Regions from separate parts of the Exiguobacterium sp. QJM3NY_9 genome, predicted to be linked through region 3. Evidence: predicted binding sites of a transcription regulator. Region 3 holds the regulator's gene; each other region holds the start of a gene.
What was found. Region 3 encodes Rex, which represses fermentation and respiration genes when NADH is low (regulators of the CRP and FNR family bind a similar motif). Its sites were predicted from a motif close to TTGTGAAATATTTCACAA; they were not measured.
Positions count from the first base shown of each region.

Region 1: the regulator Rex is predicted to act here: its motif matches at 1,345-1,362, upstream of AC0VYQ_RS02980 (formate/nitrite transporter family protein).
Region 2: the regulator Rex is predicted to act here: its motif matches at 1,164-1,181, upstream of AC0VYQ_RS04720 (L-lactate dehydrogenase).

Region 1 covers NZ_CM149679.1:601,282-604,541, reverse strand. Annotated here, with positions in the region: gene AC0VYQ_RS02985 (DUF1232 domain-containing protein) at 18-437, shown strand; gene AC0VYQ_RS02980 (formate/nitrite transporter family protein) at 487-1,323, opposite strand; gene AC0VYQ_RS02975 (hypothetical protein) at 1,513-2,124, opposite strand; gene AC0VYQ_RS02970 (YitT family protein) at 2,254-3,123, shown strand.
Region 2 covers NZ_CM149679.1:953,269-956,528, forward strand. Annotated here, with positions in the region: gene AC0VYQ_RS04710 (5-formyltetrahydrofolate cyclo-ligase) at 1-279, shown strand, start outside; gene AC0VYQ_RS04715 (DUF92 domain-containing protein) at 270-1,052, shown strand; gene AC0VYQ_RS04720 (L-lactate dehydrogenase) at 1,216-2,169, shown strand; gene AC0VYQ_RS04725 (GNAT family N-acetyltransferase) at 2,368-2,877, shown strand; gene AC0VYQ_RS04730 (M42 family metallopeptidase) at 3,081-3,260, shown strand, end outside.
Region 3 covers NZ_CM149679.1:2,778,224-2,781,483, reverse strand. Annotated here, with positions in the region: gene AC0VYQ_RS14125 (ABC-F family ATP-binding cassette domain-containing protein) at 1-1,220, opposite strand, end outside; gene AC0VYQ_RS14120 (redox-sensing transcriptional repressor Rex) at 1,389-2,048, shown strand; gene AC0VYQ_RS14115 (twin-arginine translocase TatA/TatE family subunit) at 2,048-2,251, shown strand; gene tatC (twin-arginine translocase subunit TatC) at 2,259-3,038, shown strand; tRNA gene AC0VYQ_RS14105 (tRNA-Ala) at 3,146-3,218, shown strand.

The DNA of each region.
Region 1 (3,260 bases), 870 kb from region 3:
GAGAAGGAGTGTTGAACATGGAATTCGTACCAGGAGATTTCAAATCCGCTTACACATATTTCCACCGTCAGGCATTGGCGTTAGTCGGAGATCACAAAGCACAGGAAGATTTATTGATTCGAGGAGAAGTTGGCTTAGCACATTTAACAAAAGATATCGCTTCAGAAGAAGGGTCTGATATCGAACGTGAAGCAGAACTCGTGCTGTATTTCCAACTTAAACAGTTACTTGAGATGTTACGTGCCCTTTATCAAAAACGTTTTTCGATGAAGGAAGAACAAGAACAATTATTATTGACGGCTGTGCTCTATTTTACTTCCCCAGTCGATGCACTACCTGACGAAAATGTACTCGGTCTGTTCGATGATGCTCAAATCGTCGAATCGATTTATGAAGAACTCGCAGCAGATGTCGATCGCTTCCAACATCTCGAATAAAGAAAAAGGTAAGGGAGACGGGAAAACCCGTCGCTACCTTACCTTTTCTTTATGCTTTTTTTTTCGTCGCGATGTTGATTGTCGCAGCTTGTTGTTTTGATTGATCCACTTCTAGCTTTTCTTTATTCAACCACGTGTAAACCATTCCCATGAAGAGTGCTCCACCGATGATGTTACCGAAGAGAGCAGGAATTAAGTTATGGATTGCTCCGGCAAATGAAATCGCCTCTGGGTGAGGTACGACAAGCGCGATTGAGAACAATGCCATATTGGCAATGACATGGTCAAAACCTGATGCGAAGAAGACAGCAACTAAAACCATCATCATCATGATTTGTGCCAATTCATTTTTCATGTTTTTCGGAATGAAAATCGCTAAACAAACCATCCAGTTACAGAAGATTGCTCGCGTAAAGATTTCCCATGTCGAGTGATGGATTTTCGATTCAGAGACAGCAAACAACCAGTTGTTTGCGCCTAACTCTTGAATGATTCCAGTTTGCGAAAAGAGTAACGCGAAGGCAAGTCCTCCGAGACCATTACCAATCAAACAAATCGTCCATACTTTAAACGTATCCATTTTCGTAGTGTATCCACGCATCGTCGCCGTAGTAAAGTACATCGTATTTCCTGTAAACAGTTCTGCACCGCCGTAGACGATTAAGACAAGCGCAACACCAAAAGTTAATCCACCGACGAGCGTCATCGCAGCCGATTCATTTAGATAAAGTCCGTTGATTGCTTTGAGTGTAAATATGATAGCAAAACCGATGAATACCCCAGCAAGCATGGCACGAACTAAATATTCGAGTGGACGCATTTGTAGCATTTTAGTTGATTTAACCGCTTTATTTCTTAGCCCTTCTAATGCTTCTACTTCATTCATTGTAGAAACCTCGCTTTCTTCTTGTTCAACACTTCACAATGTTTGTTCACTTATTATCATACTTCCATCTTATAAGATGTTCAACCCCTGCCTACCCCTTATTTAAGGTTTTTACGAAAGAATGACATGTAAACGATACCATTGTGTCAAGTTTGTGAAAAAAGCTTTTTCTTGCTAGATACAACTACTTTACGGGTATATTTTGAGTTGTGAACGGAAGTATTCCAGAAAGGATTTTCGCCTTGATTCAACTAATACATAGTCGTCAATGACTACACGATTAAAGCGGTTAGTGGACGTCGAAGCTCGCTCAATATCGCGTGGTGTATACCCTTCAAAATCAGTACGCGTGATTTTAATTTGAAGGATTGATACAGGATCCGTATATTGAATTTCAACTGTCATTACATTAGGAATCGCTAAAAAAAGAGCCAGCGTATGGTGCATGACGAGTTGCGGAAATCGACTTTTGATAAAAGAGGGTGTAGACGGATCAATCCATTCATGATTTGTCCCGACCCATTCTTTTCTGGATTTACCCGTCACTTCATAACGTAAGGAGACGGTAGTTCCTTCAATCTGTACTTGTTTAAGTGCGTCTGAAAATGGAAATCGTTCAATAAATCCTGTCATTGCATTTGTATTTGTAACCGATGTTCCGACATATCGAGTGACCAGTGCTCCATCACGCCACTTATTGTCAGGGGATTCCCTCGAGTAATGCAACATAAAAACGGAACCTGTACTTAATCCAATGAGCGCACAGCATAAAAATAAAAGGATTTTTTTCAATTCACTCAATTCCTTTCGACCCGCGTCACCTTTTTACGATATTTTTCAGTTGAGGGGTTGAATTTAATGCTATATAGGCGTACTCTTGCAGGCAGATACTTTACGAAGGAGGAGCATGAGGATTTCTCATCAATCACAATGAAGACTAAACAAACGAGCAAGAAAAAACGAACAGAAAAAATCAGTTTCCTTTTAATCGGTACACTTCTTTACTCCCTTTATATCAGCCTTTTATTATCTCCAAATGACATTGGATCTGGCGGCATCATGGGAATCACACTTATTTTCCAGGAGTTGTTCAATACGCCTATCGGACTGACCCAACTTGTCTTGAATATCCCGCTTTTCTTACTTGGTTTTCGCTTCTTAAGAAAACGATTCATGCTACTTTCAGGAATTATCGTCCTTATTTCTTCATTTTTAATTGATTGGATTCCAACACAAGTGGTTCCTGAGTCATTAAACGATCCTCTCGTCGCCTCCATTTTTGCAGGGTTAGTTTCCGGGCTCGCAATGGCATTAATCTTCTTTGGCGGCGCTTCGACAGGTGGACTCGACATCCTCGGAAAGTTCTTTTATGCCCGCTTCCATAACTGGCCGCTCCCGCGTATTTTTTTAATGCAGGATTTAGTGATCTATATCTTAGTTTGGTTAGTCTTCGACTTAAAACATGTTATGTATGCATTAATTATGAGCTTCGTTCGCGCCAAGGCGTTGCAAACGGTCTATAGTTTTTACTCTGCTTCTAAACAATGTATTATCATTTGTGAAAAAGCAGATGAAATCAACGACGTCATCACAAAAGAACTCGGTCGTGGTGTCACGATTCTCGATGCGCGCGGTGGCTATTCCAACCGGACAAAGAAGATGGTTTATGTCGTCGTACAGAATAATGAAATCGTTCGTCTTCAGGAAATTGTTTCCTCTGTCGAACCTAATGCCTTCGTCACCTTCTCTGAGATTCATACCGTCTTTGGAAATTACAAAGAACATTCCTACTCTTTTTAAATGAACCGCACACGATGAAACGACAACCCCCTGTCATGAGGTGGGTTGTTTTTTGTAAACGAAGGCTGACCCATCATATACGTCTACGTTTGGTATCGCTTCAGGTTTCATCTCAAAATATAAAACGATTGGATTCC
Region 2 (3,260 bases), 1.2 Mb from region 3:
ATTGAGAATTCGATGGGGATTTTTGAACCGGATGCAACTGCTTTTGAAATTGCATTGCCGACGATTGATCTTTGTATCGTACCGGGTCGTGCCTATATGCGTAATGGCTATCGTTTAGGATGGGGCGGTGGGTTTTATGATCGTGCGTTGATTGATTTTTCAGGTCCGACGCTTTCGATTGCATTTGCCGTTCAAGTCGTGGAACGATTCGAAGTAGAATCATTTGATCGCCCGGTTGATACAATTGTCACTGAAGATGAGGTCATTCAATGTCATTAACTGTTCTTCTATTCATCTGCTTAGCCCTCGGATATGCTGGCTATCAATTCGGATTATTAACGAAAAGCGGTGCATTCTTGACGATACTTGTCGGCAGCACGGTCGTCTATGCGCTCGATTCCGAAGGATTAGTCCTGTTACTGTTATTCTTCGGTAGCTCTAGCCTGTTATCAAAACTCGGTAAGGCACGCAAGCAGTCCGTCGATCAAATCGTCGAGAAGGATGGTGCACGAGATGGTTGGCAAGTACTTGCCAACGGTGGAACCGCTATGCTTGCTTCGATAGGCGTTGTACTGACAAATGAATTTGATTTTTTATTAGTTTTCTTGATTGTCATTGCTGCTTCGAATGCAGATACATGGGCATCCGAGATTGGTCCGCTTTCTAAAAAAGAACCGATTTCAATCCGGACGTTTAAACCGGTCTTACGAGGAACGAGCGGCGGGGTATCTTTACTCGGGACACTCGCGACAATCATCGGTGCATTATTTATCGCGACAGCGGGTGACATTCTATTCGATTTGTCCGTAAAGCAATGGTTGATCGTCGCGGCCGGAGGTGTCCTTGGCAGTATTCTCGATACGGTGTTAGGCGCTACCGTCCAACGAAAGTATCGTTGTCAGATTTGTGGCAAAGAAACCGAGAAAAAAATCCATCATGGTACTACGACACAATATGTCCGAGGGTGGAAGTGGCTAGGGAATGACGCCGTTAATTATTTGTCCAGTACGCTAGCGGGGCTGATTGGTTTCATGTTGTATCGATTGTGGTAATGGAAGGTGAAGTACCTGACTTCCTTATGTTAGGATATTGTTGACACAAATTAGACAAAATGTGACCGTTTACACAGTCTTTAATAGTTTGTGAAAGATGTTACAATATAATTGTGAGATAGTTAACAAACTTTTAATTTGTTTGGAAGGGTGGACATATCGGATGGAATTACATGCTAAAGTTACACGCGTTGCGTTAATTGGTGCGGGGGCAGTAGGATCAAGTTTTGCGTATCAAATGACGACAGCTGGACTTTGTGAAGAACTTGTCATCATTGATGTGAATAAAGCAAAAGCTGAAGGGGAAGCGATGGATTTAAATCACGGGACGCCATTTAGTTCTTCGCCGATGCGAATATGGGCAGGGGATTACGGGGATTGTAAAGATGCCGAAGTCATCGTGATCACGGCCGGTGCACCACAAAAACCGGGTGAGACACGACTTGACCTCGTTGCGAAAAATGCTTTAATCATGAAAGAAATGATGCGCCAAATCATGGAATCAGGATTTGACGGCATCATCGTCGTCGCATCAAATCCCGTTGACATCATGGCACATTTAGCATGGAAATATTCTGGTTTACCAAAGTCACGCGTCTTCGGATCAGGAACGGTACTCGATACGGCACGCTTGCGCCAAATGTTAGGAGAATACTTTAATATCGATTCACGAAACGCCCACGCCTATATTTTAGGTGAGCATGGCGACACGGAATTCGCTGCCTGGAGCAACTCAAGAATCTATGGAAAAACGATTGATGAACTGCTTGCAGAAGACGATCGTTATTCTCAAAAAGATTTAGACCAAATCTATATCAATGTACGCGATGCAGCCTATCATATCATTGAACGAAAAGGTGCAACATACTATGCGATTGGACTTGGTCTCGTTCGGATCGTCCGTGCGATTCTCGGGAACGAGAACTGTTTGTTGACTGTAGGAGCGCACGTTGACGGACAGTACGGAATTTCTGGTATTCATATCGGTGTACCTGCCGTGATTAACCGACAAGGTGTGCGCGAAGTCATCGAGGTGTCACTGACGGATGAGGAATTAAAAAAATTCCATCATTCGGCGGAAGTTTTACGTCAAACGATGGAACCTGTCTTACGTTAAATCGGAAGCGTCAATCGTACCCACTGAACTCGGGCAAACGGAGTTTCAGTGGGTACGATTTTTTGATTAAAAAAAGGACGCGATAAAAAATCTGAAAACTAGGTTTTATTTTACTAGAAAAAGGTTATGTTAGGGATAGAAGAGTTTTTCATGTCTTAAGAAACATTAGAAAACTCACAAAGGGGAGAAACGATAGTCATGTATACATTTCGAACGTTAACAAAGGAAGATGCAGAACAGTATTGGCGCTTACGCCTCGAAGGTCTAAAAAATCATCCGGATGCATTTGGTCATTCTTTTGACGATGAGCAACAAACGCCACTCGAAGAAGTTCAAGAGGGGCTAGAAGGAGATCCAGAGTCTGATGAAGTTTGGATCGGGATATTCGATGAAGATACATTGTTTGGATTTGGTCAGGTCAAACCGTACGAACTGTCACGGGAATCACATAAGGCGATGATTTCTGGTGTCTATATCTCACCGGATTATCGTGGGGGCACGGGTCGCGCCCTAATGGAGGCCTTGATTGAAGAGGCGAAACAAATTCCGGAAGTCGAACAAGTCATTCTAGCCGTCTTGTCAGGAAATGAAGCTGCTCAAAAACTCTATGAATCACTTGGTTTCGAAGTATATGCAGAAGACCCTGATTCGGTCAAACTAGAGGATGGGACGTATCGAGATGACATTTGGATGAAAAAATACGTCTAAATGAAAGAGTTAAGAAGTCATTTAAAGGATGAAAGTCGTAGCGCAACTGTTGCTATGGCTTTTTTTCATAGCAGGCGGTCGCTTTTTTTGAGTGTGCATTCTTTTTCGACTGGAGAGAGATATTTGGTATCATAAGAAAGAAACGATTTCATTAAAATAAGCCGTCCTTTCTTAAAAAGGACGTCAAACGAGGAGCGAACAAGATGAAAGCTGTGATTGAGACGATTCGTGAATTAGTAGAAATCCCAAGTCCGACTGGATTTACCGCGCATGCTCTTACATATGTAGAAAATCGATTTAAAGCAGAAGGAATCACGTATAAAAAGTTAGAAAAGGGAGCATTGCTCGCTACGTTGCCCGGACAGTCTTCACGGATTCGTTTG
Region 3 (3,260 bases):
CGGTCGTTGAGCTCGGCTTGCTCCTGATCGTAGTAACCGACGGAAACGCCGGTCCCGAAACGATGTTCACCGAATAACGGTTTAATCCGGTTGACAAGAACTTTCAGTAACGTCGATTTTCCGATTCCGTTCGGACCAACGAGGGCGAGGGATTCGCCACGTTGTAAGCGGAACGTGATGCCTTTTGAGACGGCTTCTTCATAGCCGACCGCGAGTTGCGTGACTTGTAACACATCGTTCCCACTTTGTTTTTCAATCGGGAACGACAGGACGGTGCTGCGTTCATCCCCATCCGGACGATCAATCCGGTCGACTTTTTCAAGACGTTTGCGGACGCTTTGTGCGCGTTTCGTCGTCGTCGCCCGTGCGATGTTACGCTGGATGAAGTCTTGCATCTTCGCGATGTCTTCCTGTTGCTGTTCGAACTGCTTCATCTCTTGTTCATACAGTGCTGCCTTTTGTTCCAAGTACTTCGTGTAGTTGCCGGTAAACTTCCGGCAGACGTTGCGTGACAGTTCATAAACGACGTTGACGACCTGGTCGAGGAAATAACGATCGTGGGAGACGATCAAGACCGCTCCACGGTAACCAGCCAGGTAACTTTCGAGCCAAGAGAGTGTATCGATGTCGAGGTGGTTCGTCGGCTCGTCAAGAATCAACAGCTCAGGTGCCTGGAGCAACATCTTCGCCAGTGCGAGTCGCGTCCGTTGTCCACCGGATAGCGTCTGGATCCGGCGTGAATAATCGTCCGGATAAAAACGCATCCCGTGCAGGACGGAGCGGATGTTGGCTTCGAACTGATAACCGCCGGCGTCCGAGAAGTCATGTTGGGCCTGATCGTATGTTTTCAACAGACGGTCGTAAGCAACAGCATCATTCAAGATATGGTCCATCCCCATCTCAATCTCCATCCGACGGAGCGAACGTTCCTGCTCTTGCAGGTGCTCGAACACGGTCAACATTTCATTCCAGATCGTTTCATTCGACTCAAGACCACTGTCCTGGGCGAGGTAACCGATTTTCACTTCCTTACTCTTCATGATCTCACCAGAGTCATGACTGAGCTCTCCGGCGATGATTTTTAAAAGTGTCGATTTTCCGGCACCATTTCGTCCGACGAGCGCAATCCGGTCCCGCTCCTGCACTTCGAGTTTAATATTGTCTAAAATCGGCTCAACACCGAATGATTTTGATAGTTGGTTCACTTGTAAGAGAATCATAAAAACATCCATCCTTCCACCCTTTAGTCTATCATGAAAAAAACGCAGGAGTCCCGTGGAATATATTATTTGTTAGTCTATGTGAAGTGGTTTACAATCAAAGAGAATAGAATTCTTTGCATTGATTTGGGTGCCACGTCAGAACGTGGCCGAAGGGGGAACTGCAGTATGAATGGGCCAGACACAAAAATACCACAAGCGACGGCGAAACGACTGCCGTTATATTATCGTTTCATTCAGAGTCTTTATAACTCAGGCAAGCTGCGCGTCTCTTCAGCAGAGCTCAGTGAAGCGGTCAAAGTCGATTCAGCGACGATCCGCCGCGATTTTTCCTACTTTGGGGCGTTAGGGAAAAAAGGATACGGTTACAACGTACAACATCTATTGACGTTTTTCCGAAAGACACTGAATCAGGATGAAGTCACGAATGTGGCACTTGTCGGGGTCGGACATCTCGGAACGGCGTTTGCAAATTATAACTTTTTAAAGAATAATAGTACTCGGATAGTCGTTGCGTTTGATGCGGACGAAAACAAGGTCGGAACAACGACGCAAGACGTTCCTATCTATCATGTCTCTGACATGAAAGAGCAAATCGAAGCGAACAAGGTTGATGTCGCCATCTTGACGGTCCCATCCCAGTTCGCACAGTCAGTAGCGGATGAGTTAGTTGAGTATGGTGTGACCGGAATCCTGAACTTTACACCGGCGCGGTTGAACGTACCGGCCCACGTTCGGGTCCATCACATCGATTTGTCGATCGAGTTGCAGTCACTAGTTTATTTCATGAAGCATTATTCGCAATCAGCTGAAGGAGTGAAATCATAATGGAAAACTTAATCCCATTTACACTCGGTATTGGACCAGGAAGTATCGCTTTAATCGGTGCCGTCGCCTTGATCATCTTCGGACCGAAAAAGTTACCGGAGCTCGGTCGTGCTGCCGGTCAGACGTTAAAAGAGTTCAAGAGTGCGACAAACGGCATCATGGACGATGATAAAGACAAAAAGGATGAATCGAAAGAGAAGTGATTAAATTATGGCGATTGATCAAGAACAGAGTGTGACATCGCATCTAGACGAATTGCGAAAGCGGATCGTCTGGTCACTCATCATCGTCGTCGTCTTGTTCGCCGCGGCCTTTCCGCTCGTCCGACCGCTCGTGCGTTTTCTGCAGTCGGACCTGAAAGAGCTCGGCATCGGATTGAATGCCTTTAATGTGGCCGATCCCCTGATGTTGTACTTGAATTTAGCGTTCATCATCGCGGTCGTCCTGGCTTCACCATTTTGGATGTACCAGCTATGGGCGTTCATCCGACCCGGTTTATTCGAACAGGAACAAAAAGCGACCTTGACGTATATTCCGGTCACGTTTTTCTTATTTTTGTCCGGAATCGCGTTCTCTTATTTTTGGTTACTTCCGTTTCTACTCAAAGTATCGACGGAACTTGGGCAAGAGCTCGGCATCGAGCAAGTCATCGGGGTCGAAAACTATTTCAGTTTCTTAATCCGGCTGACGATTCCGTTCGGTATCTTGTTCCAACTGCCGGTCGTGACGATGTTCTTGACCCGTCTTGGACTCGTGACGCCATTGTTCATGCGGAAAAATCGGAAATATGCGTACTTTGCGCTGTTTGTCATCGCGGCTTTAATCTCACCACCGGATGTGACGTCACATCTGATGATTTCGGTACCGTTGTTCGTCCTCTATGAAATCAGCATCATGATTTCAGCCCGGACGTACAAAAAAGTACTGATTCTTGAGCAACAAGCGGAGCTTGAACGGCAAGCGGATTTGATGCGTGAGTTGAATAAGTAACAGTCTCCTCTCGGTCGTTTCGGCGACGGAGAGGTTTTTGTTTGGAAGCGCTCTTTTTATATTGAAAAAGTGAATCGATATGGTTTATACTGATTACAAGAATATGAGGGGGCTTAGCTCAGCTGGGAGAGCGTTTGGCTGGCAGCCAAAAGGTCGTCGGTTCGAGCCCGATAGTCTCCATATGTACATCACTTGGCATTTGCCGAGTGGTGTTTTTTGTTA